Celeribacter indicus: one gene and its partner. The protein of the gene in region 1 binds, or shares a complex with, the protein of each later gene. Links are inferred from orthologs where the notes say so. Each region holds a gene or a part of one and is shown on either strand. Other genes may lie near its edges.

Evidence for each region.
Region 2: the proteins of P73_RS21240 (region 1) and dnaN are in contact, whole or in part, in a cryo-EM structure (PDB 8GIZ), measured with the Escherichia coli proteins. The link is inferred for Celeribacter indicus from one-to-one orthologs.

Annotation. Positions count from the first base shown.
Region 1 is NZ_CP004393.1:4,353,557-4,359,605, reverse strand. What follows is about bases 1,923-4,867. They hold P73_RS21240 (DNA polymerase III subunit gamma/tau), read right to left. Parts: upstream 4,305-4,867; coding sequence 2,541-4,304; downstream 1,923-2,540. Other genes in these bases: rsgA (ribosome small subunit-dependent GTPase A), read right to left, coding at 4,362-4,867; P73_RS21245 (YbaB/EbfC family nucleoid-associated protein), read right to left, coding at 2,169-2,513; recR (recombination mediator RecR), read right to left, coding at 1,923-2,125. In the rest of the region: P73_RS21260 (ribonuclease T2 family protein), read right to left, coding at 1-612; P73_RS21255 (DUF1013 domain-containing protein), read left to right, coding at 752-1,495; more of recR, read right to left, coding at 1,568-1,922; more of rsgA, read right to left, coding at 4,868-5,405; P73_RS21230 (ABC transporter permease), read right to left, coding at 5,665-6,049. UniProt on the Escherichia coli protein: Part of the beta sliding clamp loading complex, which hydrolyzes ATP to load the beta clamp onto primed DNA to form the DNA replication pre-initiation complex.
Region 2 is NZ_CP004393.1:180-6,098, reverse strand. What follows is about bases 2,479-5,293. They hold dnaN (DNA polymerase III subunit beta), read right to left. Parts: upstream 4,538-5,293; coding sequence 3,419-4,537; downstream 2,479-3,418. Other genes in these bases: dnaA (chromosomal replication initiator protein DnaA), read right to left, coding at 4,719-5,293; recF (DNA replication/repair protein RecF), read right to left, coding at 2,479-3,384. Outside these bases: gyrB (DNA topoisomerase (ATP-hydrolyzing) subunit B), read right to left, coding at 1-1,568; P73_RS00020 (LysE family translocator), read right to left, coding at 1,658-2,278; more of recF, read right to left, coding at 2,275-2,478; more of dnaA, read right to left, coding at 5,294-5,919. UniProt on the Escherichia coli protein: Confers DNA tethering and processivity to DNA polymerases and other proteins. Acts as a clamp, forming a ring around DNA (a reaction catalyzed by the clamp-loading complex) which diffuses in an ATP-independent manner freely and bidirectionally along dsDNA.

The DNA of each region.
Region 1 (6,049 bases):
GAGCGTGCAGTCCCGGATCACGTCCGCGCCGCACCGGCGCGGCGCGAGGTCGCGGGTAAGGCAGATGCGCACCTCCTCGATGCGCGCGGCCTTGCAGGTCACGGTGATTTCATCGGCCTCCAGACCGGGATTGGCCTTCAGGAAGGCTTCCTCCACCACCGCGGCGGGGAGCTTCACGTCGCGGTCGAGTCTGCGGAATACCTCGGGACGGGCGATGCGGGCATAAGCGGCGCGGGCGGTGTCGAAGTAGCGCTCCGCCGAAAGGCCGGAGCAGCGCCCGTGCTTCTTCCACTGATACCAGGCCGCGCCGTCCGTGCCCATGATATCGGCCATCGCCGCCGTGCGACTGCGCGAGGGGTCGCGTTCGGCGCCGTGGCAATAGGAGGGCCAGCCGGTCTCGTATTGCGGCCAGAGCCCGTGCAGCACCCAGCCGAGCGGGCGGTCGCATTGCGGCGAGCCGCGCGCTGCGCCCTCGAGTGCGCACCAGGTCGGGGACCATGAGAGCGCGAGCACGTAATAGTCGAAATCGCCCGCCTGCTCTCCCTCCGCGCGGGCCGCGCCGCTCCAGAGCAGGGCCGCGGCGACGAGGGCGGTCACGATCCGTTGACGCATTTTCTCTTTCCTCCGGCGGTTTTCGGCACTATACAGCGCCCGTGTTCCCCGACAACGAGAACCCTCCCCACCGGGGAAAGCCCTTTCAGGCGACGGGAAAGATGTATCCGGGGGCAAGACATTCTAAGGAGTGCGTCCTATGGCAAAACCGATCATGGCAAAGGCCACCGCCGTCTGGCTCGTCGACAACACGACCCTGAGTTTCAGGCAGATCGCGGATTTCTGCGGGCTGCACGAGCTCGAGGTGCAGGGCATCGCGGATGGCGATGTTGCGGGCGGTGTGCGCGGTTTCGACCCCATCGCCAACAACCAGCTCACCGCCGAGGAGATCAGGAAGGGGGAGGAGAACCCCCTTCACCGGCTCCAGCTCAAATACAACGCCGCCGCCGTGGGCGAGGAAAAGCGCCGCGGCCCGCGCTACACGCCGCTGTCGAAACGGCAGGACCGCCCGAACTCGATCCTCTGGCTCGTGAAGTTCCACCCGGAGCTGTCGGACGGCCAGATCGCCAAGCTCGTGGGCACGACGAAGCCGACGATCCAGTCGATCCGCGAACGGACCCACTGGAACATCGCGAACATGCAGCCGATCGACCCGGTCGCGCTCGGCCTGTGCAAGCAGTCCGAACTCGACGCCGCCGTGCAGAAGGCCGCGAAGAACCGCGAGGCGGGCATGACGGATGACGAGCGGCGCAAGCTGCTGTCCACCGAGGAATCGCTGGGCATGGACACGGAGCCGAAGATCCCCACCGCCATCGCGGGTCTGGAGACCTTCTCGCTCTCGGGAGATGACGACGACGACAAGGACGACACGGTGCCGGATGCGGACAGCTTCTTCAACCTGCCGGACAATGACGACGACGAGGATGAGGACGACCACCGCTGAGCCCGCCCATCGCCCGCGACATGAGAAAGCCCGGATGGAAACGTCCGGGCTTTTCGCATCTGCGCGACGGGATCAGAGGGACTTGCGGGCGGTGAGCGCGGCGGCGATGGTGCCGTCGTCGAGATAGTCGAGCTCGCCGCCGACCGGCACGCCCTGCGCCAGCGATGTCACCTTGCACCGGCCGGAAAGTTCGTCGGCGATGTAATGCGCCGTGGTCTGGCCATCCACCGTGGCGCCGAGGGCGAGGACCACCTCCCCGATCTGCTCGTCTCCCACGCGCTGCACGAGGGCGGGGATGCGGAGCTCTTCCGGCCCGACGGCGTCGAGTGCGGACAGCGTGCCGCCGAGGACGTGATAGCGTCCCCTGAACACCCCCGACCGCTCCATCGCCCAGAGGTCGGATACGTCCTCGACCACACAGATCTCGCCAGTCGCGCGGCGTTCGTCCGCACAGATGTCGCAGAGATCCGCCGTGCCGATATTGCCGCAGCGGACGCATTCGCGCGCACTGTCCGCGACATTCTGCATCGCCTGGGCAAGCGGCGCCATCAGGCGTCCGCGCTTCTGGATGAGGTGGAGGACGGCGCGCCGTGCCGAGCGCGGCCCGAGGCCGGGCAGCCGCGCCATCATGTCGATCAGGTCTTCGATGTCCTGGCGTCCGCTCACGTCGGTCTCAGAACGGCATCTTGAAGTCGGCCGGGAGGCCGAGGCCTTCGGTCAGCTTCTGCATCTCGGACTGCGCCTTTTCCTGCGCCTTCGCCTGTGCATCCTTGATCGCGGCGAGGATCAGGTCCTCGACCACCTCCTTTTCCGACGGCTGAAAGATCGACGCGTCGATGTCGAGCCCGGTAAGGTTGCCCTTCGCGGTCGCCGTGGCCTTCACGAGCCCCGCGCCGCTTTCGCCGGTCACGGTCATGGTGTCGAGCTGCTCCTGCAACTCGGCCATGTCCTTCTGCATCTGCTGTGCTTTCTTCATCATTCCGGCCATGTCGCCGAGACCGCCCAATCCTTTGAACATTCCGTCATCCTTTCCTGTGGGGAGCCGTCATTCCTCGAACGGATCCCATTCGTCCTCGACCTCCTCGAGCGCCTCGCTCGCCGCGCTGGCGGCCAGCGCGTCGGGGGTGCGGATGTCGCTGATCTTCGCGTCGGGGAAGAGCTCGAACACCTTAGCGACGATCGGGTGCTCCCGCGCCTCGGCCTCGAGCGCGAGACGCGCGGCATCCTCCACCTCGTAGATGGTCCGCGCCTCCTCAGGAGCTTCGGCGATAGTCACGATCCACCGCACGCCGGTCAGGGCGTGGAGCCGCTGGGAGAGGCGGGGGGCCAGGTCCGCGGCCGCATCCCCCCAGGGCTGGAACTCGATCCGGCCGGGGCTGTAGCGCGCGATCCGCATGTTTCTCTTCGCCTCGATGAGCAGGGTGCCTGCGCGGCTTTCCTCCAGCAGCGCGACGACCGCCTCGAAGGAGGTGTAGCGCGCCAGCGCCACGTCGGGGGCCTGCGCCGGCGCTGTCGCTGCGCCGCTCGTCATCACCGGCCCGTGGGTCACTGGCCCGCCTCCGGCCGGGGCGCCCTGCGCACTCACCGATCCGCCGCTCCGCGGCGCGCCGCCGCCGGCGGGGCCGGAGGGCGGGCGGGGCGGCGGGTTCTGCTCGTTGAGGCGGCGCACCAGATCCTCGGGCATCGGCAGCTCGGCCACATGGGTGAGCCGGATGATCGCCATCTCGGCGGCCATCATCGCGTTCGGCGCGGCGGCCACCTCCTCGAGCGCCTTCAGCAGCATTTGCCACATCCGCGACAGCACCCGCATCGGCAGCTTTTCCCCCATCGCGAGCCCGCGTGCGCGCTCGTCCGGGCCGATGGTCGGATCCTCGGCGGCATTGGGCGTGATCTTGATGACCGAAACCCAATGCGTGATCTCCGCGAGATCGCGCAGCACTGCAAGCGGATCGGCGCCATCGGCATATTGCCCGCCCAGTTCCCCGAGCGCGCCCGCGGCATCGCCCGCCATGATCATGTCGAAGAGATCGAGCACGCGGCCCCGGTCGGCAAGGCCCAGCATCGCGCGGACCTGATCGACCGTTGTCTCGCCCGCACCGTGCGAAATCGCCTGGTCGAGCAGCGAAAGCGCGTCCCGGACCGAGCCCTCGGCGGCGCGGGTGATGAGCGCGAGCGCGTCCTGGGCCACGGCACTGCCTTCCTTCGCGGCGATCGTGGAGAGGTGGTTCATCATCACCTCGGGTTCGATCCGGCGCAGGTCGAACCTCTGGCAGCGCGACAGCACCGTGACCGGAACCTTGCGGATCTCGGTCGTGGCAAAGATGAACTTTACATGCGCCGGCGGCTCTTCGAGCGTCTTGAGAAGCGCGTTGAACGCGCTCGTCGAGAGCATGTGCACCTCGTCGATGATGTAGATCTTGTACCGCGCGGAGGCAGCGCGGTAATGCACCGAGTCGATAATCTCGCGTATGTCGCCCACCCCGGTGCGCGAGGCGGCGTCCATTTCCATCACGTCGACATGACGACCCTCGGTGATCGCGACGCAGTGCTCGCACTGGCCGCAGGGTTCCGTGGTCGGTCCGCCCGTTCCATCCGGTCCGACGCAGTTCATGCCCTTGGCGATGATCCGCGCGGTGGTGGTCTTTCCGGTGCCGCGGATGCCGGTCATGATGAAGGCCTGCGCGATCCGGTCGGCGGCAAAGGCGTTCTTCAGCGTCCGCACCATCGCGTCCTGACCGATCAGGTCGGCAAAGATTTCCGGGCGATACTTGCGCGCCAGAACCTTGTAGCCGGTGTTCGTGTCGGACATGCGGTGGCCTCCTTCGTTCGCGCTGTAAGGTAAGGGCGGGGAGGCCCCCCCGCAACCTCATTCGCCGCGTCTTGCGCTCTTTGCCTTCTTCGCGGATTTCACCGTCTTGGAGAACTTGCGTCCGCGGTCGCGCGCCTCGGCAATGGTCTCCGTGTTGCGGGCGTCTTCCTCGAGGAGTTTGCGCCAGCGTTCGACCCGCTCGGGGTCCAGCTCGCCCGCCTCCACGGCGGCGCGCACCGCGCAACCGGGCTCCCCGCGATGCCGGCAGTCGGAGAATTTGCACATCGCGGCCAGCTCGGTGATGTCCTCGAACAGTGTCGCAATGCCTTCGGAGGCATCGTGCAGCGCAAGCTCGCGCATCCCCGGCGTGTCGATCAGCCAGCCGCCCGCGTGCATCCGGTGCATCGAGCGCGCGGTGGTGGTGTGCCGGCCCTTGGCGTCGTCCTCGCGGATCTCCCCCACCTCGATCTCCTCGCCCGTCAGCCCGCGCGCCAGCGTCGACTTGCCGACGCCCGAGGAGCCGACGAGCGCGATGGTCTGCCCCCTGCCGCAATAGCGTTCGAGCCGGGCGATGTCCTCGGCGTCCTTCGCGTTCACCAGCATCACCTCGGCACCTTCATAGATGGATTTCGCCCGCGTCTCGTAATCTTCGGCCGGCATCTCCTCCGGCCTGTCCTTCCTGGTGATGACGATGACCGGCACCGCCTCCGCGTCGAGGGCGATGGCGAGATAGCGTTCGAGCCGGGCCTCGTTGAAATCCTGGTTGCAGGAGGTGGTGATGAACAGCGTATCGATATTGGCCGCGATGAGCTGTGCCTGCGCCGCGATCCCCGCGGCCTTGCGCGAGATGAGCGTCTTGCGCTCCAGAAGGCGGATGAGCCGGGTGCCGTCGGTGAGGGCGAAATCGCCCACGGCCATGTCCGTGGCGACATGATCGCCGGTCAGCGCGATTTCCACGCGCTCGAGCGCAGGGGTGAGGGCGACGACGGAGCGGCGGCGCACTTCGGACAGGCGCACGGGGGTCAGCGTCCCGATCTCTTCGAGGTCGAGCTGGCCGTTGAAGAACTGGGACCAGCCCAGATCGGTGAGATCGGTCGTCATTCATGTCCCGCTGTCAGAAGGGTTGGCCTATATTGCCGCCTGCGGGCATAAGAACAAGACCCGAACGGCGGCGCAGCGCGGAACAGTGGCACGAAGGGGAAGGGTGAGAGGCTGGACAACGACCCAAGCGGGACTCGTTACGGCTGCTTCCTTCCGGACCTGACCGGGTTGGCGAGGTGCTCGCCCGCGCCAACCTCTCGAGGGGTTACATAGTCGCGACGGACCGGGAACGCAAGTCCCGGCCCGCGCTGGTCTGCGCTCAGCCCTGGGGACGCTCCGCCCAGCCCGCGAAGATCTTCTCGAGCCCGACCACGATGTAGTAGAGCACGATCCCGAGGAAGGCGAGGGCGATCAGCACCGCGAACATCAGCGGGTAGTCGGCGTTGATCTTCCCCGAATCGAACAGATGGCCGAGTCCGCGCCCGTGCGGCTCCACGATCTCCATGAGGTTCGTGCCGATGAAGGCGAGCGTCACCGACACTTTCAGCGCCCCGAAGAATTCCGGCAGCGTCTTCGGCAGGGCGATCTTCCAGAAGATCGTCCATTTCGACGCGCCGAGGGAACGCAGGATATCGCGATATTCCGGCTCCAGCGTCGACAGCCCGATGGCGACCGCGACGGAGATCGGGAAGAACGAGATCATG
Region 2 (5,919 bases), 4.4 Mb from region 1 along the record:
AGCGTGCGGATATGCGCGCCGTCCACGTCGGCGTCGGTCATGATGACGATCTTGTGGTAGCGCAGCTTGTCGAGATTGAACTCGTCGCGCCCGATCCCGGTGCCGAGCGCCATGACGAGATTGCCGATCTCCTGGGACGAGAGCATCCGGTCGAACCGCGCGCGTTCCACGTTGAGGATCTTCCCGCGCAGCGGCAGGATCGCCTGCGTGCGCCGGTCGCGTCCGGTCTGCGCGGAGCCGCCGGCGGAGTCGCCCTCCACAAGGAAGACTTCGGTCTGGGACGGGTCTTTCTCCGAACAATCCTTCAGCTTGCCGGCAAGGAAGTTCACGTCCATCGCGGTCTTCCGCCGGGTCAGTTCACGGGCTTTGCGCGCCGCCTCGCGTGCAAGCGCGGCTTCCACGATCTTGCCCACGATCATCCGCGCTTCGTTCGGGTTCTCGTCCATCCATTCGGTGAGCTTCTCGCCGACGAGGTTCTCGACCGCCGGGCGCACCTCGGAGGAGACGAGCTTGTCCTTCGTCTGCGAGGAGAATTTCGGATCGGGCACCTTCACGGACAGCACGCAGGTCAGGCCCTCGCGCGCGTCATCGCCGGTGAAGCTGACCTTCTCCTTCTTCGCGATCCCGCTTTCCATCGCGTATTTCGTAAGCGTCCGCGTCAGCGCGCCACGAAAGCCCGCGAGATGGGTGCCGCCATCGCGCTGCGGGATGTTGTTGGTGAAGGGCAGGACGTTCTCATGATAGCTGTCGTTCCACCACATCGCGACCTCGACCCCGATCCCGTCGCGTTCGCCGGAGACGAAGATCGGCTCGGGTATCATCGGGCTCTTGGAGCGGTCGAGATACTTGACGAATTCCTTGACCCCGCCTTCGTAGAACAGTTCGGTGCGCAGAGGCTCCGCCGGGCGTTCGTCCTCGAGGATGATGCGCACGCCGGAATTGAGGAAGGCGAGCTCGCGCAGGCGCTTCTCCAGCGTCTCGAAGGAATAGTCGAGGTTGGAAAAGGTGCCCTCTGGATCGCTCGTCTTCGCGGAGGCGAGAAAGCGCACTTCGGTGCCGGTCTCATCGCCCGCGTCGCCGACGACCGCCAGATGCTCCGCCGTCTCGCCCCTGACGAACTTCGCCTTGTGCACCTTGCCGTTGCGCCAGATCGTGAGCTCGAGCCATTCGGACAGCGCGTTCACGACCGAGACACCGACGCCGTGGAGGCCGCCCGAGACCTTGTAGGAGTTCTGGTCGAACTTGCCGCCCGCATGGAGCTGGGTCATGATGACCTCGGCCGCGGAAACCCCCTCCTCCTCGTGGATATCGGTCGGAATTCCGCGCCCGTTGTCGCGCACCGAGACGGAGTTGTCGGCGTGGATTTTCACGGAGACGAAGTCCGCGTGACCGGCCAGTGCCTCGTCGATGCCGTTGTCCACGACCTCATAGACCATATGGTGCAGGCCGGAGCCGTCGTCGGTATCGCCGATATACATGCCGGGACGTTTCCGGACGGCTTCCAAGCCCTTGAGAACCTTGATGGAACTGGCGCCGTATTCGGAGGGCTGCTGCGCAGGATCGGACATGCGGAATTCCTTGTTTTTCGTTGCGCTTTTTATACGCGAGCAAGGGGCGGATGTCACGTCCGCGACACAAGATTTTGCGGCGCGCGCGGCTACGTGAACGGGATGATGAGGGCAACGAGGATGAGCAGGCTGCCGGCAGAGACGTTCATGCGCCTCAGCGCCTGCGGCGAGGACATGATCCGCCGCAGTCCGCCCACCGAGGCGCCGAGGATCAGGTTCCCGAGGAGCGGGATCAGCGCGGACACGGTACAGATCGCGAGGATATCCGGCACGCCAAGCGTCGAGAGATCGAAGAAGCCGGGCAGGAACCCCATGTAGAACAGGATCGCCTTCGGATTGCCGAGGATCGCGACGAGTCCGGCGACGAACCCCGCCCACATGCCGGGCCGGGTGAGCCGGCTGTCTGCGGCGATCTTCTTGTCGGCGTGGCGGATGAGCAGGATCCCCATCGCGAGGAACATCGCCACGGCAACCCAGCGCAGAAAGGTCAGGAATCCGGTGAATTCCGACACGATCCAGGAGACGCCGAGGATCGCGAGCAGCGACCAGAGCACGTCCCCGATCACCACGCCGAGCGCGAGCGGCCAGGCGGCGTTGAACCCGCCGGACAGCGCGCGTGCGAGCATGGCGAGCCAGACCGGGCCGGGGGTAATGAAGAGGATCAGGAGCGCAAAGGCGTAGAGCCCGAGATCGACGGCGGTGATGGTCATCTGTACTCCCTGACACTCGAGACACCCTGGTCCTCGTGCACTTCGTATGAGGCGGCGCGCGCACCCAGTTCGGCGAAGAGTTCCGGCCCGGTGCCGGTCATGAACGCCTGTGCGCCAAGGGCGCAGATCTCGTCATAGAGCGCGGCGCGGCGGTCCGCGTCAAGATGAGCGGCCACCTCGTCGAGGAGGTAAATCGGCGCTGCGCCGAAATCCTCGGCCAGCGCGCGGCCGTTGGCAAGGATGAGCGAGATCAGGAGCGCCTTTTGCTCGCCCGTCGAACATTGGTCGGCGGGCACGCCTTTGGTGGTATAGACCGCCCCGAGATCGGCGCGGTGCGGCCCGACGAGGGTGCGCCCGGCGGCAAGGTCGCGCGGCCGGGTGTCGCGCAGGGCCGCAATGAGATCCACCTCCCCCTCCGGCAGGGGCATGTCGTCTGAAGACCGCAGCGCGAGGGCCGCGGCGGGAAATGCGGTCTCTGCCCCCGCCTGAGCCCGCTCGAGCCGGTCGAGCGCGGAAAGCCGGTTCGCCATGATCGCCGCGGCGTGCCCGGCCATCTGGGCCTCGAGCGCATCATACCAATGCGCGTCGCGCACCATGTCCTTCAACAGCCTGTTGCGCTCCCGCATCGCCTTTTCATAGGCCAGAACCGCCTCGGCATGGGTCGGCTCAAAGCTCATCACCATCCGGTCGAGAAAGCGCCGGCGCCCCTCCGCCCCCTCGATCCAGAGCCGGTCCATCGAGGGCACGAGCCAGACCACGCGGGCGATCCGGCCCAGCGCGACCTGTGGCGCCACCTTGCCATCGATGCGCACGGAGCGCGACTGGCCGGGCTCGGCCCAGGTTTCGAGTTCGTGGCGCTGATGCAGGGATATGAGGTCCGCGCGGATCTTCCAGCCGAGATTTTCCGGCTTACGCGCGATCTCGTCCGGCGCGGCGCGGCGCAGCCCGCGGCCCGGCGAGAGGAGCGAAACAGCCTCGAGGATATTGGTCTTTCCCGCCCCGTTCGGCCCCCAGATGGCCACAGGCCGCCCGTCCAGCTCGAGACGCGCGGCCTTGTGGGAGCGGAAATGCGACAGGCTCAGTTCTTCGAGGAACAGCCTGCCCATCACGCCGCTCTGATCTTTTTGCTGCCGGAAATACTCACACCCGCATCGGCATCACGACATAGACTGCGGAGGTGTCGTTGCCCTCGCGCATCAGCGTCGGATCGCCGGAGGAGTTGAACAGGAAGACGGCGTTCTCGCGATCGACCTGCGAGGCGATCTCCAGGAGGTATTTCGCGTTGAACCCGATCTCCAGGCGTTCATCGCTATAGGCAACCGCAAGCTCCTCCTCCGCGGCGCCGCTGTCGGGCGCGTTCACGGAAAGCGTCAGCCTGTCGTCCTCGAGCGTCAGCTTCACCGCGCGGGAGCGCTCGGAAGAGACCGTGGCCACGCGGTCCACGGCCTTCGCGAATTCGGCGGCGTCGACTTCGAGCTTGCGCGAATTGCCCATCGGGATGACGCGCGTGTAATCGGGGAAGGTGCCGTCGATCACTTTCGAGGTAAGCGTGATCTCGGGGGTGGCGAAGCGCACCTTCGCCTCGGACACGGAGACCGCGATCTGCATCTCGTCGTCATCGAGCAGCTTGCGCAGCTCGCCCACCGTCTTGCGCGGGACGATCACGCCCGGCATGTCATCCGCCTCGGGCGGCAGGGCGGCGTCGATCCGTGCGAGCCGGTGGCCGTCGGTCGCCACGCAACGCAGCACGCGGCCGTTTTCGCCCTCCGCAACATGCATGTAGACGCCGTTGAGGTAATAGCGCGTCTCCTCCGTCGAAATCGCGAATTTCGACTTGTCGAACAGGCGGCGCAGCACCGGCGCGGGTACGGCGAAATTGCTGTCGTACTCCGCCGAGGCCATCACCGGGAAATCTTCCTTGGGCAGCGTAGCAAGGGAGAAGTTCGACCGGCCCGCCTCGACCGTCAGGCGTCCCGTCGCGCTGTCGTCGGTGAGCTGGACCATGGCCCCGTCGGGCAGCTTGCGCACGATCTCGTGGAGCGTCACGGCGGACACGGTGGTCGCCCCGGCCCGTTCGACCATGGCCGAACATTTGTCGACGACCTCGATATCCAGGTCTGTGGCACGGAAGGAGACGGTGTCGCCCTCCGCCTCGATCAGCACATTGGCGAGGATCGGTATGGTGTTGCGGCGCTCGACCACGGATTGTGCCTGACCAACGGCTTTGAGAAGCGTGCCGCGTTCGATGCTGATTTTCATACCACCCTCGTGTCTCTCCTAGGCCGGGGCGACGACCGTAGACGATCCGCCGCCAGGCGCAAGAATTCTTTGTTCCCGGACTGTGTTGGCAACCGGCGCGGTCGTCAAGAGAGGCGCGCACCGCCGAGGGCTTTTGTCCCGGTGGTGCAGCGATTGGGACTCACGTTGCCTGCGGCGCCCGTCACGCCTCGAGCGCGCGGCGCAGCAGTTCTATGTCGTCGGCGATCTGGCTGTCGGTCCCCTTCAGTTCCTCGATCCGCCGCACGCCGTGCATCACGGTCGTATGGTCGCGTCCGCCGAAGCGGCGCCCGATCTCGGGCAGAGATCGCGATGTGAGCTGCTTGGCGAGATACATCGCCACCTGGCGCGGCCGCGCGATGGAGCGCACACGCTTCGGGCCGATCATGTCGGAGAGGCGGATCGCATAATGTTCGGCAACCTTGCGCTGGATTTCCTCCACCGTGACCTTGCGGTCGGACTGCTTGAGGATGTCGGACAGGCATTCCTGCGTCAGATCGAGCGTGATCTCGCGCCCGACGAGCGAGGCGAAGGCGAACAGGCGCATGAGCGCGCCCTCGAGCACGCGCACGTTGGTGGAGATGCGATGTGCGAGGAATTCGAGCACGCCTTCCGCAAAGCGGAGGTCGGGATATTGGGCGCGGTAAGTCTCCGCCTTGGTCTGGAGCACGCCGAGGCGCAGCTCGTAATCCGTCGGGTGCAGATCGACCACGAGGCCGCATTGCAGGCGGGAGCGGATGCGGTCCTCCATATCCTTGATTTCGCCCGGCGCACGGTCGGCGGAGATGATGATCTGCTTGCCCTGGTCGACGAGCGCGTTGAACGTGTGAAAGAATTCCTCCTGCGTCGAATCCTTGCCCGCGATGAACTGCACGTCGTCCACCATGAGCACGTCAACGGAGCGGAAGATCTGCTTGAAGTCGATCATCTGGCGGTCGCGCAGCGCCTGGACGAAGCGGTACATGAACTGTTCGGCCGACAGATAAAGCACCCGCAGTTCGGGACGGCGCTGGCGGATCTCGTGGGCGATCGCGTGCATCAGGTGGGTCTTGCCGAGGCCGACGCCGCCATAGAGAAACAGCGGGTTGAAGGTGACGGGCCCGCCCTCCGCGACGCGGCGCGCGGCGGCGTGGGCCAGTTCGTTGGGTTTTCCGACCACGAAGTTGTCGAAGGTGAAGCGCGGGTCGAGCGGCGCGCCGGGAAGATCCTCGCCCGCCGGTGCGGCGCCGGGGACCTCCGGCGTGGCGTCAACGGGCTGTGCCGACTTCGGTGCGGTGGCGACGGGAGCGGAGGAGCCGGAATGCGGCTCGACCCTGAATTCAACCCGCGAGGCCGGGACGTCGGCGCCCTTCAGATGCGTGAGA